Spiractinospora alimapuensis: one gene and its partner. The protein of the gene in region 1 binds, or shares a complex with, the protein of each later gene. Links are inferred from orthologs where the notes say so. Each region holds a gene or a part of one and is shown in the gene's direction. Other genes may lie near its edges.

What was found.
Region 2: the proteins of J4H86_RS26810 (region 1) and trxA are in contact, whole or in part, in an NMR structure (PDB 2IPA), measured with the Bacillus subtilis proteins. The link is inferred for Spiractinospora alimapuensis from one-to-one orthologs.

The regions. Positions count from the first base shown.
Region 1 is NZ_CP072467.1:5,777,062-5,784,464, reverse strand. What follows is about bases 2,426-5,293. They hold J4H86_RS26810 (arsenate reductase ArsC), read left to right. Parts: upstream 2,426-3,585; coding sequence 3,586-4,002; downstream 4,003-5,293. Other genes in these bases: J4H86_RS26795 (DUF3052 domain-containing protein), read right to left, coding at 5,017-5,293; J4H86_RS26800 (peroxiredoxin), read right to left, coding at 4,464-4,934; J4H86_RS26815 (ArsR/SmtB family transcription factor), read right to left, coding at 3,195-3,500; arsB (ACR3 family arsenite efflux transporter), read right to left, coding at 2,426-3,195. Also shown: J4H86_RS26830 (MFS transporter), read left to right, coding at 1-945; J4H86_RS26825 (flavin-containing monooxygenase), read left to right, coding at 1,006-2,049; more of arsB, read right to left, coding at 2,113-2,425; more of J4H86_RS26795, read right to left, coding at 5,294-5,448; J4H86_RS26790 (YjbQ family protein), read right to left, coding at 5,619-6,032; J4H86_RS26785 (DUF7800 domain-containing protein), read left to right, coding at 6,151-7,403. UniProt on the Bacillus subtilis protein: Catalyzes the reduction of arsenate [As(V)] to arsenite [As(III)]. In vitro, can dephosphorylate para-nitrophenyl phosphate (pNPP).
Region 2 is NZ_CP072467.1:3,565,975-3,573,233, reverse strand. What follows is about bases 2,363-5,086. They hold trxA (thioredoxin), read left to right. Parts: upstream 2,363-3,424; coding sequence 3,425-3,748; downstream 3,749-5,086. Other genes in these bases: J4H86_RS16555 (ParB/RepB/Spo0J family partition protein), read right to left, coding at 4,192-5,013; trxB (thioredoxin-disulfide reductase), read left to right, coding at 2,462-3,394. In the rest of the region: J4H86_RS16580 (protein kinase family protein), read left to right, coding at 1-708; RNA polymerase sigma factor SigM, read left to right, coding at 714-1,337; J4H86_RS16570 (zf-HC2 domain-containing protein), read left to right, coding at 1,334-2,314; J4H86_RS16550 (ParA family protein), read right to left, coding at 5,132-6,037; 16S rRNA (guanine(527)-N(7))-methyltransferase RsmG, read right to left, coding at 6,310-7,020. UniProt on the Bacillus subtilis protein: Participates in various redox reactions through the reversible oxidation of its active center dithiol to a disulfide and catalyzes dithiol-disulfide exchange reactions.

The DNA.
Region 1 (7,403 bases):
GCGGTTCCCGCCACCGTGGCTCTGGCGTACTCCCCCCGCGTCGAAGTGTTCGCGCTGGCGTGGCTGGTGGCCGGCGTGGCGATGGCGGGACTGTTCTACCCACCCGCGTTCGCCGCGGTGACCGGATGGTTCTCCACCCACCGGGTTCGGGCTCTGATGGTGCTCACGTTGGTCGCGGGCCTGGCGAGCACGATCTTCGCTCCGTTGACCGCGGCGTTCGAGGCGATGTGGGGTTGGCGCGGCGCGTACCTGGCGCTGGCCGGGGTGCTCGCGTTCGTGGTCGTCCCCTTACACGCGTTCGCGCTCCCGCGTGGCTGGGAGAAGAGCGGGGGCGGTGGCCGTGCCTCCGCGGGCGCTGCCGCTTCGGCGCGTACGGCGGTACGCAGTCGGGCCTTCTGGGCCCTGACCGTCGCGCTCGCCGCCGGCTCGTTGACCGTCTTCGCGGTGATCGTAAACCTGGTGCCGTTGTTGGACGAACGGGGATTCGACACCACCACGGCGGCCTGGATTCTCGGCCTGGGCGGCGTGGGTCAGGTACTCGGTCGGCTGATCTACCCCCCGCTGGAACGACGCACCACTCCGGTCACCCGCATGGTGGGCGTCCTGGCGGCCTGTGCCGTGACGACGATCGTCCTGGGGCTCGTCCCTGGTCCATGGACACTGCTCGTGGTGATCTCCGTCCTCGCTGGCATGGCGCGCGGAGTACTGACCCTGTTGCAGGCCACCGCCGTGACCGATCGTTGGGGAACCCAGAGCTACGCCACGCTCAACGGAGTGATGCACACCCCGATCATGGTCGCGATCGCCCTCGCACCCTGGGCCGGCGCCGCGCTGGCCGGTCCCCTGGGCGGCTACCCGGCCGCGTTCACGGCTCTGGGGGCTCTTGGTGCATTGGCCGCCCTGATCTCGCTGGCCAGCCGCCCCACCCCGTCGCAATCGTCCTAGAACACCTGCTGGGGGCGACGTGTCGAAGACACCGCCCCCAGCACAGCCGAAGAGGAAGAAATGGAACACGTACCGCTCGCCATCATCGGCGCCGGACAGGCAGGACTCGCCACGGCCCACGCCGCCAACCACAACGGAGTACACCCCGTGGTGCTGGAGGCCGCCGAGCACCCCGGGGGTTCCTGGCCGGACTACTACGACAGCCTGACCCTGTTCTCCCCCGCCCGCTTCTCCGGCCTGCCCGGACGGGCCATGCCCGGCGACCCCGATCGATACCCGCTCCGTGACGAGGTCCTCGACTACCTACGTGACTACGCCTCCCACCTGGACGCCGACATCCGCTGCGGGCACCGCGTGGAACGCGTGGAGCACACCCCCAAGGGATTCGTCCTCACCACGGGCGACGGCGTCGCGGTACGGGCGCGCACCGTAGTGGCCGCGACCGGGGGATTCACACGGCCACACACACCCAGCCTCCTTGGCCTGGATACTTTCTCCGGGCAGGTGCTCCACACCGCCGCCTACCGCTCCCCCGACTCCTTCTCCGGCCAGCGCGTGATCGTCGTCGGCGGGGGAAACTCCGGGGTTCAGATCGCCGCGGAACTGGCCGAGGTGGCCCAGGTCAGCCTCGCCACCCGTAAGCCCGTGGCGTGGGCCAACCAACGCCCGTTGGGCCGCGACATCCACTGGTGGTTCGTACGCAGCGGCCTGGACTCCGCCCCCCTCCGCCGGATCTGGCAGAACGGGCCCACGCTGGTCAACGACGACGGCCGATACCGCGCCGCGTTCGCCACCGGCAACCCTGACCGGCGCGACATGTTCACCCACCTCGACGGCGACAAGGTCACCTGGTCCGACGGCGCCGTCGAGACGATCGACACCCTTCTCCTCGCCACCGGTTACCGACCCGCCCTGGACTACCTCGCCACGACCGGCGCCCTCGACGACCAAGGCCAACCGCTCCACCACGGGGGACTATCCACCACGGTGCCCGGACTGGGGTATGTGGGCCTGGAGTTCCAACGCAGTTTCTCCTCAGCCACACTGCGCGGCGTCGGACGGGACGCCCGCCACGTCCTGCGCCGACTCCAACGGCGGCGCTGACCCACCACTCCCGCAGCACAGGACGCCGGACCCGACTCCCCGCCGTAGCTGGCGTCTCCCCCCTCAGCGCCGTGCGGGCGCGAATCGCTTGCGCCAGGCCAACGAGACGTAGACGAGGGCGACCAGCACGGGAACCTCGATCAGCGGGCCGACCACGCCGGCCAGCGCCTGCCCCGAGGTGACACCGAAGGTCGCGATCGCCACCGCGATGGCCAACTCGAAGTTGTTGCCCGCCGCGGTGAAGGCCAGCGTGGTCGTCCGGTCGTAGCTCATCCTGGCGGCCTTACCGAAGGCGAATGTACCGAACCACATGATCACGAAGTAGGCCAGCAACGGGACGGCGATGCGGACCACGTCCAGGGGCTGGCTCGTGATCGTCTCGCCCTGCAGGGCGAACAGCAGGACAATGGTGAACAACAGCCCGTACAGGGCCCACGGGCCGATCCGTGGCAGGAATCCGGACTCGTAGCGCTCGCGCCCCAGCCTGCGCTCGCCGACGTGGCGGGTCAGGAAGCCGGCGACCAGCGGGATGCCGAGGAACACCACCACGTTGACCGCAATCAGCCAGGGCGACACCTCCAGCCCCCCGGTGTCCAGGCCCAACCAGCCGGGCAACAGGTCCAGATAGAACCACCCGAGGAGTCCGAACACGAGCACCTGGAAGACCGAGTTCAGCGCGACCAGCACCGCGGCCGCCTCGCGGTTCCCGCACGCGAGGTCGTTCCAGATGATGACCATGGCGATGCACCGCGCCAGGCCAACGATGATCAGGCCGGTTCGGTACTCGGGGAGATCGGCGAGGAAGATCCACGCCAGCGCGAACATGACGGCGGGCCCCACGAGCCAGTTGATGACCAGAGAGGAAACCAGCAGCCGGCGGTCGCGGGTGACGGTGTCCAAACGGTCGTAGCGGACCTTGGCCAGGACCGGGTACATCATCACCAACAGGCCAACGGCGATGGGCAGCGAGATACCACCGACCTCCAACGAGGCCAGAAACTCGTCCAAACCCGGGACCACCCGACCCAGTCCCAGACCGACCGCCATGGCGAGCAGGATCCACACCGCCAGGAATCGGTCGAGCACCGACATCTTCGCGGCGACCGACCCGGCACCAGCGGGGGACGCCTCCTGCGAGCGCACCATCAGCACGCCCGCCTGTTCTCCCCGGCACCCACGGTGCGCGCAGTCTCAGCCAACGCCGCCAACTGCCGCGACACCCCGTCCAGAACCTCGGGACACAGGCGGTAGTACGTGAACCGCCCACACGGCTCGGTCTCCACCACACCCGCGTCCCGCAGCATGCGCAGGTGGTTGGACAGGTTCGTCTGACTCGCACCCGTCTCCGCCACCAGATGCGTAGTACACAACGTCTCGCGCGCGAGCAAACCCACGATCCGCAGGCGCAAGGGGTCGGACAACACCTTCAACAAATCAGCATTCACTGACATCAACATGCGCTGATATTATCGCATCATCGGATGCTGATACGTCAGACCTGTACGCCGCTCCACGATCAACCCTCGGGACGCCACAGTGACCTACACCGCCACACCATCCGTCCTATTCGTCTGCGTCCACAACGCCGGACGCTCCCAAATGGCCGCCGCGTGGTTACACCACCTGTCCGAGGGACAGGTCGAGGTCCGCTCCGCCGGCTCGACACCCGCCGAGGAACTCAACCCGGCCGTCGTGGCCGCCATGGCCGAGGTCGGCATCGACCTCACCGACCAGCACCCCAAGATCCTGACAACGGACGCGGTCCGTGCCTCCGACGTCTGCGTCACCATGGGATGCGGCGACACCTGCCCCGTCTTCCCCGGCAAGCGCTACCTCGACTGGGACCTCCCCGACCCCGCCGGACACCACATCGAAGCCATCCGCCCCATCCGCGACGAGATCCGCGACCGCGTCACACAACTCCTGGGAGAACTTCTCCCGAACCCCCACTGAAAACGGCCAGCGCCCCACATCAGGCGGCAGAGCGAGCTGTCGCCGGGCCGGAGTCCACGTACCTCAGGAGACGCGCAAAGAGACGTATGGTCTTGCCCCCTTCGGGAGCCCACCACATCGCAGACGAGCCTCCGGCACTCCGTAGGGCTCGTACATGGTGACTCTGAAGCCGGAGACGGGGTCATCGGTCCGATCGGCTACCCTCGCACTGCCCGGGCATGCGCACACTCGGTGATCACGAGGCGTCCGGGTTACTGTAGCTCGCGGTGCGCTCTGCACTGAGGTTCGCATCAGTTACATGCCCATCTGCGAAGCCCAGCGCACAGGGCATTGTGGGCGCAACAGGACTCGAACCTGTGACCTTCCGGTTGTAAGCCGGATGCTCTGACCAACTGAGCTATGCGCCCTGACTTTGTGGATACTACCGTGTGGCTCGGGGCGTTTGCCCCGAGCCGTTGGGGTTACAGGGCTTCGATCGCCTTGCGGTAGTCCTCGAGGCTGCGGGCCTCGGAGAGGGGGTTGACGACCTTCCACTGGACGACGCCGGTGGTGTCGATGAGGAAGGTGCCGCGCACGGCGACGCCTCGTTCTTCGTCGAAGACTCCGTAGGACTGCGCCACCGCGCCGTGGGGCCAGAAGTCGCTGAGGAGGGGGTACTCCAGCTTCTCCTGGTCGGCCCAGGCGCGGTGGGCGTGTACGGAGTCGACGGAGATGGTCAGCAGCCGCACCTTGTCGTTCTCGAACTCCGCGATGCCGTCACGGAGTTCGCACAGCTCGTTACCGCAGACGCCGGAGAACGCGAGGGGGTAGAAGACCACGACGACGTTGTGCTTGCCCTGGAAGTCGGACAGGCGCACCTTCTCGCCGTGTTGGTTGGCCAGCTCGAAGTCGGGGGCCTTCTGGCCGATCTCGATCGGCGTCCCGCTGCTCATCAGTGCACAGGCCTCTCATTCGGGATTCGGGCAGCCCTCGGATGCCCCGCGCGGGCGGGGCATCCGGGAGCTCGTGGGAAGACTAACGCTTGGACTTGGGCACGATGAGCCGGGTCCCTGACCAGTCCTGACCGGCGTTCACCGCGGAGGTCTGGGACAGGCCGGCGGTTCCCGCCGCCTCGGTGACGTCGCTCGGCGCGACGTGGCCCTCCCGCCCCGGTTTGGGCGTCAGGACCCAGATCGCTCCCCCGCCCTCGACCATGGTCAACGCGTCCATCAGTGCGTCGGCGAGGTCATCCTCCTCATCGCTACGCCACCAGAGCAACACGACGTCGACGACGTCCCCATAGTCCTCGTCGACGAGCTCATTCCCGGTGCTCTTCACGATCGACGCGCGAAGCTCCTCGTCCACGTCATCGTCGAACGCGATCTCCTGCACCACCTGACCCGGTTTGAAACCGAGCTGATCGGCCAGGCTGTTCTCACTGCGCGCCTGACCCGCGGTCGAGCTCACGAAAGTCCTCCTCCATAGCCCAGAACTGGCCCGCACGGGTGCGGGACCACCGACGGCATCCTTGTGGTGACCGTATCGACGACCACCCGCCGTTGTCGGTTAAGTTCACATGCTCCGGGCACGTTCGTCAACGCGCTGGGGGCCGCGTGTGTGAGTACCACTCCTACTCCTTAACCGGCGCTGGTCAAGAACGACAGACGCACGTTTCGGTGCGGGTTGTCGACATTGATGTCGACGATGGAAACACTTTGCCATGTGCCCAGGGCCAACTGTCCCGCGATCACCGGAATCGTGGCATATGGCGGGACGAGCGCGGGCAGCACGTGGCTTCGTCCGTGGCCCGGTGATCCGTGGCGGTGTCGCCATCGGTCGTCGGCTGGAAGAAGGTCGCCCAGGGCGGCGAGCAGGTCGTCGTCGGATCCGGCGCCGATCTCGATGATGGCGATACCGGCGGTGGCGTGGGGGACGAAGACGTGGAGCAGTCCGTCCCCACCCGCCTCCGCGGCGAACTGGGCACAGAGGTGGGTGATGTCGACGACCGTGTCGTCGCCTCCGGTGGATATGTCCAACAGTGTCGTGCGCATACGGCTACCGTTACCCCGGCCGGCTCCGGCCGCAACCCCCCGCTGGTGCGTCGGAACTCCGTACGGTATTCGTGGGCGGAGGACGGCACCCGCAGGCCGGAACGAGGAGTGAGAATCCGTGAGTGTCGAGTTGCGCGCCGGCCCGGTGCTGCGCCGTGTCAGCGCGTCCACCGCGACGGTGTGGGTCGAGACCAGCTCGCCGGGCACTGTCACCGTCGCCGCGGGACACGAGGGCGGACCTGAGGTCCGGGCGGACGCTCGGACGTTCACCGTGCACGGGCATCACTTCGCGCTCGTCGATGTGGAGGGGTTGTCGCCGGGGAGCGCGCTGCCCTACCGCGTTTCCGTGGACGGTGTGAGTGTCTGGCCCCTGCCCGGCGGCGACGCACCGCCCAGCCTTCTGCGCACTCTGGACCCGGCGACGCCGACGCGCGTCCTGTTCGGGTCCTGCCTGACGACAGCGGCCCACACGGTGGAGGCGGACGCCGTGCACGGCCCGGACATGCTCCTCGCCTACGCCCGGCGTCTGGCGCGGCGTCGACGGGACCACGGTGGGGCCGTGCCCGACGAGCCGTCGGTGATGCTCCTTCTCGGCGACCAGGTCTATGCCGACGAACTCCAGGCGGACATGGCGGCCGAACTGCGGGCCCGACGCATCGAGGCCGCCTCCGGGCGTTCCAGCGCCATACACGCGCCCGCGGACGAGGTCGTGTCCTTCGACGAGTACGCCGAGCTGTACCGCCGTGCGTGGACCGCGCCGGACGTGCGGTGGCTGTTGTCCACCGTGCCCACGCTGATGATGTTCGACGACCACGACATCCGCGACGACTGGAACACCTCCGGCGCCTGGCGTCGGAAGATCGCGGCCTCTCCATGGTGGCGGGATCGGATCACCTCGGGGATCGGGGCCTACTGGGTGTACCAGCACCTGGGCAACCTGACCGCACGGGACCGCGCCGCGGACCCCGCGGTGGCGGCGGTCCTCGGCCCCTCAAACGACGTGACCCTCGACGTCGCCGCCAGCGACTCCCCCGGGCCCACCGACCCGGCGTCAGACACCGCCACGCCCGACGAGGCCACCCCGGCGGACGCCGGGCCGGCCCTGGACGAGTTCGCGTGGCGGGCGGACCAGTCGCCGGAGAGCTACCTCTGGAGTTTCCGCCTGGACCTCGGCGGCACGCGGGTACTGATGGTCGACACCCGCTGCTCACGACGGGTGGCGGACGACTCCGACCGCGACATGCTGGGGACGCGGGGCTCGGCCTGGATCGACGAGAACCTCACCGGCGACGTCGACCACGTCGTCGTCGCCTGCTCGCTGCCGTTCCTCCTCCCCCGTGGGGTGCACAACCTCGAGGCGTGGAGTGAGGC
Region 2 (7,259 bases), 2.2 Mb from region 1 along the record:
GCCCCCGCGGCGGCCGCGACGGCCGTGGGATCTCCCTCCAACGCGGCGGCACCGTCGGGTGGGGCGCACCCGTCCTCCGGTGGGGGTGGTCGTCGCGCGAACGCCGAGCGACGATCGATGACCCCTCGAATCGCCGTGGCGGCCGTCGGGCTCCTGGTACTCGTCGCCGTCGTCCTCGGCGCCTGGTCACTCGGCAGCCAGTGGAACGACTACGGTCCCGCCGTGAGCGAAGAGCCGGAGGACACGGAGGACGAGGCGAGCGAGGAGTTCGAGGTCCTGCAACCGGCGAGTGCCGACGGCTTCGACCCACAGGGCGACGGTGACGAACACGGCGACAAGGCCGACCTCGCCATCGACGGCGACCCGAGCACACAGTGGAACACCCAGGGCTACACGAGCGCCCAACTGGGCAACCTCAAGGACGGCGTGGGTCTCCTTGTCGACATGGGGGACACGGTGGAGATCAACGAAGCCGACCTGCACCTCGGTGACGGAGCCACCTCCTACGAGCTGCTCGTCGGTGACGAGGCCGACCTGGGGGCACTAACCAGTGTCCACTCCGACACTGGGGCGAGTGGTGAGACCGCCATTACGCTGGATGAGCCCGCCGAAGGACGCTACGTCGTCGTGTGGTTCACCGAGCTGGCCTCGGACGGCTCGAAGTACCGCGCCACGATTAATGACCTGGAGCTGCGTGGAACCCCGTGAACGCGCTGACTGAACCTCCCGACCTGTCAGACCCCGAGCTCCTCGAACAGCATCGGCAGGGTGACGAACGCGCCTTCGGTGAGCTCGTTCGTCGACACCGCGCCCGCATGTGGGCGGTCGCGATCCGTGTCCTGGGCGACCCCGAGGAGGCGTCCGACGCGCTGCAGGACGCCTTCCTGTCGGCGTTCCGGGCGGCGCACCGCTTCCGTGGCGACTCGGCGGTCACCACATGGCTGCACAGGATCGTCATCAACGCCTGCAACGACCGGCTGCGACGCAAGATGGTCCGGCCCCACTACCCGTCCGGGGACGGAGCGAACCTGGACCTCCTGGCGCACGAGCACACGCGTGGGACGCCGAACGACCCCGCTTCCTCCAGCGACGCGTCGATCGACGTCCACGACGCCCTGAGGCAGCTCCCCGAGGAGCAGCGGCACGCTCTCATCCTTGTCGACATGTTGGGATATCGCGTTGACGAGGCGGCGACAATTCTCGCGATCGCTCCGGGCACGGTGAAGAGTCGGTGTGCGCGCGGTAGGTCCCGACTTCTGCCCTATCTGCAGCATCTCAGGAACCGACAGCCTCCCTCAGACGTCACATCTCACGGAGGAGGTGGCAAGGGATCGTGACGTCGCACGTCGAGTCCGTGGCCCTCGGACGCTATGTCGAGGAGCCGCTGGACGAAGAAGACGCGAGCATGCTTCTTATCGCTCTGTACCACGAAGGAGCGCTCGAGGAGGATGACGCGGCTGTGATGCGTTCCCACATCGCCGAGTGCGCGGAGTGTGACGCGGCGCTCTCGGGGCTGGAGGAGACCGCATCGCTGCTTCGTACGTCGCCCAGCCCACCATTGGGTGACGTGTTCCTCAAACAGGTGGACGACGCCTCGGCGACGCTCACCACCGACCATCTCCCCTCCCTGCCCCCGTCCACCGCGCAGGCCCTCGACGAGCGCCTGGCCGCGGAGTTCGCCCGGGGGAGGTCCGGTTCCGACGGTGGCACGCCTCCGTCGGACGGAGAGGACACCGGATCGGCGCAGGTGCTGCACCTGACGCACAAGACCCGGTTCAGTCGGTGGACTCCGATGCTCGTGGCCGCGGCGGCCGCGGTGTTCGTCGTCGGCGGTGGTATCGCCGTCCTCAACTCCGTACTCGCCGACAAGTCGGCCGAGGGACCAGCGGTGGCCGAACCGGCTCCACAGGACGACCCGGAGATCGCCCAGCCGTACAAGGCCTCCGTGGAGAGCGGGACCGCCTATACCGCGGACGCGATCGACTCCCAGGTGTCACAACTCATTGACTCTGTGCCACTGGAGGAGGACCCTGCCGGCGACGCGGACACCACGGACGCGCCTCCGGCCGCCCAGGCCGAGCCTGAGGCCCTCGCGGCCTGCACCGCACAGGTTGTTGAGGAAGGCGGCAGTCATCCCTTCCTCGTCGACCTCGCGGAGTATGAGGGCGTGACGGCCTGGGTCCTGGTCGACAGCGCCGGACTCCCACCGGAGTCCACCGAGGAGTTTCACTACCGAGTCGTCGCCGACACCTGTGGCGCGGCGGACTCCGGTTCCGCGGAAGCGCTCGACTCGGGCACGGTGTCCGCGCCCTAGGCGCGTCGACGACGCTCGTTCCCGTCGTGGTCATGCCCTCACCAGGGACATGGCCCCGGCGGGAATGGCCTGCCCCTACCATCTGTTGGTACTGAACGACTTTGAGACCAGCACAGCGATGTGACCACTGCAGAGGGGCCGGCCAGCGTGAGTGACGTGCGTAACGTGATCATCATTGGTTCCGGACCCGCGGGATACACGGCCGCGGTCTACGCGGCGCGAGCGGAGCTTCGACCCCTGGTGTTCGAAGGCTCAGTCACCGCGGGTGGGGCTTTGATGACCACAACCGATGTGGAGAACTTCCCTGGGTTCCCCGACGGGATCCTGGGTCCTGATCTCATGGACAACATGCGCAAGCAGGCCGAGCGCTTCGGCGCCGACCTCCGCGCCGCGGACGTCACCGAAGTCGACTTGACGGCGAATCCGAAAGTCGTCAAATCGGGTGACCAGACCTTCCTGGCCCGAACCGTCATCGTCGCCACCGGGTCGCAGCACCGCAAGCTCGGTGTGCCGGGCGAGGACGAGTACTCCGGCCGCGGCACCTCGTGGTGCGCCACGTGTGACGGGTTCTTCTTCCGCGACCAGGACATCGCCGTCGTCGGCGGTGGCGACACCGCGATGGAGGAAGCGACGTTCCTCACCCGGTTCGCGAAGTCGGTGACCATCATCCATCGTCGCGACCAGCTCCGCGCCAGCAAGATCATGCAGGAGCGGGCGTTCGCGAACGAGAAGATCCGTTTCCTGTGGGACACCGAGGTCACCGAGGTCCTCGGCGACACCAAGGTGAGCTCGCTGCGCCTGCGCAACACCAACACCGGCGAGACGAGTGACCTCCAGGTCACGGGTCTCTTCATCGCGGTCGGCCACGACCCGCGGGTCGAGCTGTTCACCGACCAGCTCGACCTTGACGCCGACGGCTACCTGTCCGTCGACTCCCCCACGACGAAGACGAACGTGCCCGGCGTGTTCGCCTGTGGCGACGTCGTCGACCACTCCTACCGTCAGGCCGTCACGGCCGCCGGCACCGGATGCTCCGCCGCGCTCGACGCGGAGCGGTTCCTCGCCGACCTCAACGACTAATCAACCGCCGACACGCAAAGGGGTAACAAGGTGGGCAGTGTCAAGGAAGTCACCGACGCCAGCTTCAACGCGGACGTGCTGGAGAGCGACAAGCCGGTCCTCGTCGACTTCTGGGCGGAGTGGTGCGGCCCATGCCGCCAGGTGGCTCCGGTGCTCGAGCAGATCGCCCAGGAACACGGCGACAAGATCACCATCGTCAAGATGAACATCGACAAGGAACCGAAGACCTCCCAGGTCTACGGTGTGATGCAGATCCCCACGATGAACGTCTACAAGGGCGGCGAGGTCGTCAAGCAGATCATGGGCGCCAAGCCCAAGGCGGCCATGCTGAAGGAACTCAAGGACTTCATCTGACCCTCCTCGTACGGCGTGCGTTTCTCGCGCCGTTTCACGTGAAACAAGGGACATGAAGGGGGCCCGGGAGACTCTCCCGGGCCCCCTTTCGTCTGCCCCAGCGCACGGAGCCCCACAGGACTCGCCGAGTCACTGGACGACAGGACGACAGGAGGTCTCGAGGGAACGTCTGATCCTCCACGACTCCACGACAGGGGGTACTCCCACTCCGGTCCCACCGGCCGCCACACCGGGCCCATGCGCCGCTCACGACAGGAGAGATGTCGACGTGTGGATTTGTCCCCCAGTCCACCGGACGCTCCGCCGACTCCGTGCCGTGAGAGCCGACGCGCCCGCGAACGCCGTGGGGGCCGTGGTCCTGTGACCACGGCCCCCACGGGGAAACGAATAGTGAAGTCGACACGTCGACGGCGAGGAGTCGACAAAGCGTCAAGGCGAGCGGCTCAGTTCCCCCGCTCACCGATGGCCGACACGATGCGTTCCAAGTCCTCACGTGAGGCGAACTCGACCACGATCTTGCCCTTGCGTCGCCCCATATCCACCTTCACCCGAGTGTCCAACAGGTCGGACAGTCGGCCGGCGAACTCGTCCATCTCCGGCGCCCGGTCCGGACGCTGGCGCTCCTTGCGCTTCTTGCGTCCCTCGTCCATGCCCAGGGCGATGATCTCCTCCAACGCCCGAACGGAGAGCCCCTCGGCCACGATCCGCTGCGCCAGGTGGGACTGAAGCTCCGAGTCGTCCACCGACAGAAGGGCACGGGCGTGGCCAGCCGTCAGAACCCCGGCCGCGACCCGTCGCTGTACCGCGGGCGACAGGTTCAGCAGCCGGAGCGTGTTGGTGATATGCGGCCGGGACCGGCCGATCCGCTTCGCCAGCTCCTCGTGGGTGGCGCCGAAGTCGTCCAGGAGCTGCTGGTAGGCGGCCGCCTCCTCCAGTGGGTTGAGCTCCTGACGGTGCAGGTTCTCCAGAAGGGCGTCACGCAGAAGGTCGTCGTCGGTCGTGCGGCGCACGATCGCCGGGATGGTGTCCAAGCCCGCGGCCTTACTGGCACGCCAGCGCCGCTCCCCCATGATGAGTTCGTAGGCGCCCTCGCCCACGAGTCGGACCACCACGGGCTGAAGCAGTCCGACCTCACCGATGGAGGCCGTCAACTCCTCCAAGGCGTCCTCGTCGAAGTGCTGCCGCGGTTGGCGCGGATTGGGTGACACGGACGCGACCGCGACCTCGGCCAGATAGGCACCGAGATACTCCGGCGCGGCCCCCATCGAACCACCGGGGGGCACTCCCGGACTCTCGGTCTCGATCGGCCCCTGGGGAATGAGCGCCCCCAGACCCTTACCGAGTCCCCGACGCTGGCTCACCGCGGTCTCCCTTCAGTTCCGATCACTGAGCGGCCCCTGCCACGGCCATCTCCCGCGCGGCCTCCATGTAGGCCACCGCGCCGGTCGACCCGGGGTCGTAGGTCATCACCGACTGACCATAGCTGGGCGCCTCGGAGACGCGAACGCTTCTGGGCACCACCGTGTCCAGCACCAGCTCACCGAAGTGCTCCCGAACCTCGTCGGCAACCTGCGACGCCAGACGGGTCCTCCCGTCGTACATCGTCAGGAGGATGGTGGAGATTGCCAGTCCCGGATTGAGGTGGGTACGCACCAACTCGACGTTGCGCAGCAGCTGACCGAGACCCTCCAGTGCGTAGTACTCGCACTGGATCGGGATCAGGACCTCCTCGGCCGCGACCATCGCGTTGACGGTCAACAACCCCAGTGACGGCGGGCAGTCGATCAGGATGTAGTCGATCTCGCTGGTGTCGTACGCGCCCAGTGCCCGCTTGAGTCGAGACTCTCGAGCCACCAAGGAGACCAGCTCGATCTCCGCGCCGGCGAGGTCGATCGTGGCGGGGACGCACCACAGGTTGGGGATGTCGGCGACCGGGTGGGCGACCTTGATCAGGTCCTCACCCTCGACCAGACAGTGGTAAATCGAGCGCACACCCTCGGTACGATCCGCCCCCAGCGCCGTCGAGGCGTTCCCCTGCGGATCCAGGTCCACGACCACGACGCGATTGCCGTGCATGGCCAGCGAGGCGGCGATGTTGACCGTGGTCGTCGTCTTACCGACCCCGCCCTTCTGATTCGCCACGCTCATCACCCGACACCGCGACGGCCGCGGCCAATCGCCACTCTCAGGCTCCCGCACCGTCATCGCCGCACGCGCGGCCCGAGCGATCGGGGTATCCAGGTCCACGCCACCCTCGACCGACACACCGGAACCGTGCGCGGGAGTCATCGACGCCGCGGCGCCGTGTGTCTCCGGGGCACCCGCGAACGGCGTCCCCTGGCTCGCGCTGGCCGAGGATCCATGTACGGGATCAGCCCACGTTTCACGTGAAACCGCCCCACCGGAAGCACCCGACGCCGGGGACGCCGACCCGGGGTGGTGTTGGTAGTCCGCGGGGGCCGTCGTGGACGGTGTCTGCGTCCCCGCGGGTCCGCCCAGCCCTCGCGGAACAGGGGTTTCGAATCCGGTGTCACCGTGCTGACTGTTGTGCACGAGTGAACTCACCTCTTTCGTCCACGCTGTCTCCTGCCCTTGGGGTTCCGCTTCGCCTCCGCCCCACCGGCATTCTCGCCGACGACCTTGATCCGAATCACTGTCGTGGCGGGGTCGACTTTACCCGCACCCGCCTGGACCACCTCGGAGACGCAGGGGCGAATCTTCGCCACCTCCATGGATGCCTCCCTCAGCTCGGCCTCGGCCTGCTCGCCCTTGAGGGCGAGCAGTGTCCCGCCGGGGCGCAGGAGCGGGAGGGCCCAGCGTGCGAGCCGCGTCAGTGGGGCGACCGCACGTGCGGTGACCACGCCCGCGCGGAGCTCGGACTTCTGTTCCTCGGCGCGCCCGCGCCAAACGACAGCATTGTCAAGTTCAAGGAAGTCCACGGCTTCCTGAAGGAACACCGTACGGCGAAGCAGCGGTTCGAGCAGTGTGACGCGCAGATCGGGTCGCAGAATAGCCAGAACGATCCCGGGGAGACCCGCGCCGGAGCCCAGATCGACGACCTCAGTGTCCCACGGGATGAGTTCCTCGACCACGGCGCAGTTCATCACATGGCGTTCCCAGAGTCGAGGGACTTCCCTCGGGCCGATCAGACCGCGCCGAACACCCTCCCGACTGAGCAGCTCCACGTAGCTCTCAATCCGAGGAAGGTTCGATCCGAACAGTTCTCGCGCCTGCTCGGGGGTCTCGATCTCGAAATCATCCGAGGACGTCATCGCCCCGCCACTCCGCCCTCCATCGATGTCGACAAACCACCAAACCGCCAGGGCTCCTTATCCACAAATGCCCCCGCACTCCCTCCGCTCAGCGGTGGATTCACCGTATCGTCAGCGGAACCAGGGGTGCGGGGGCAGGTGACCCCGGCGAACTCGGTGTGAAACTTGACCTACGCGACTCCCGTCCCCGGTCGATGCCTCGCATCCGTTGGCCGAAGCATCGACTGGGGAGCACCGCC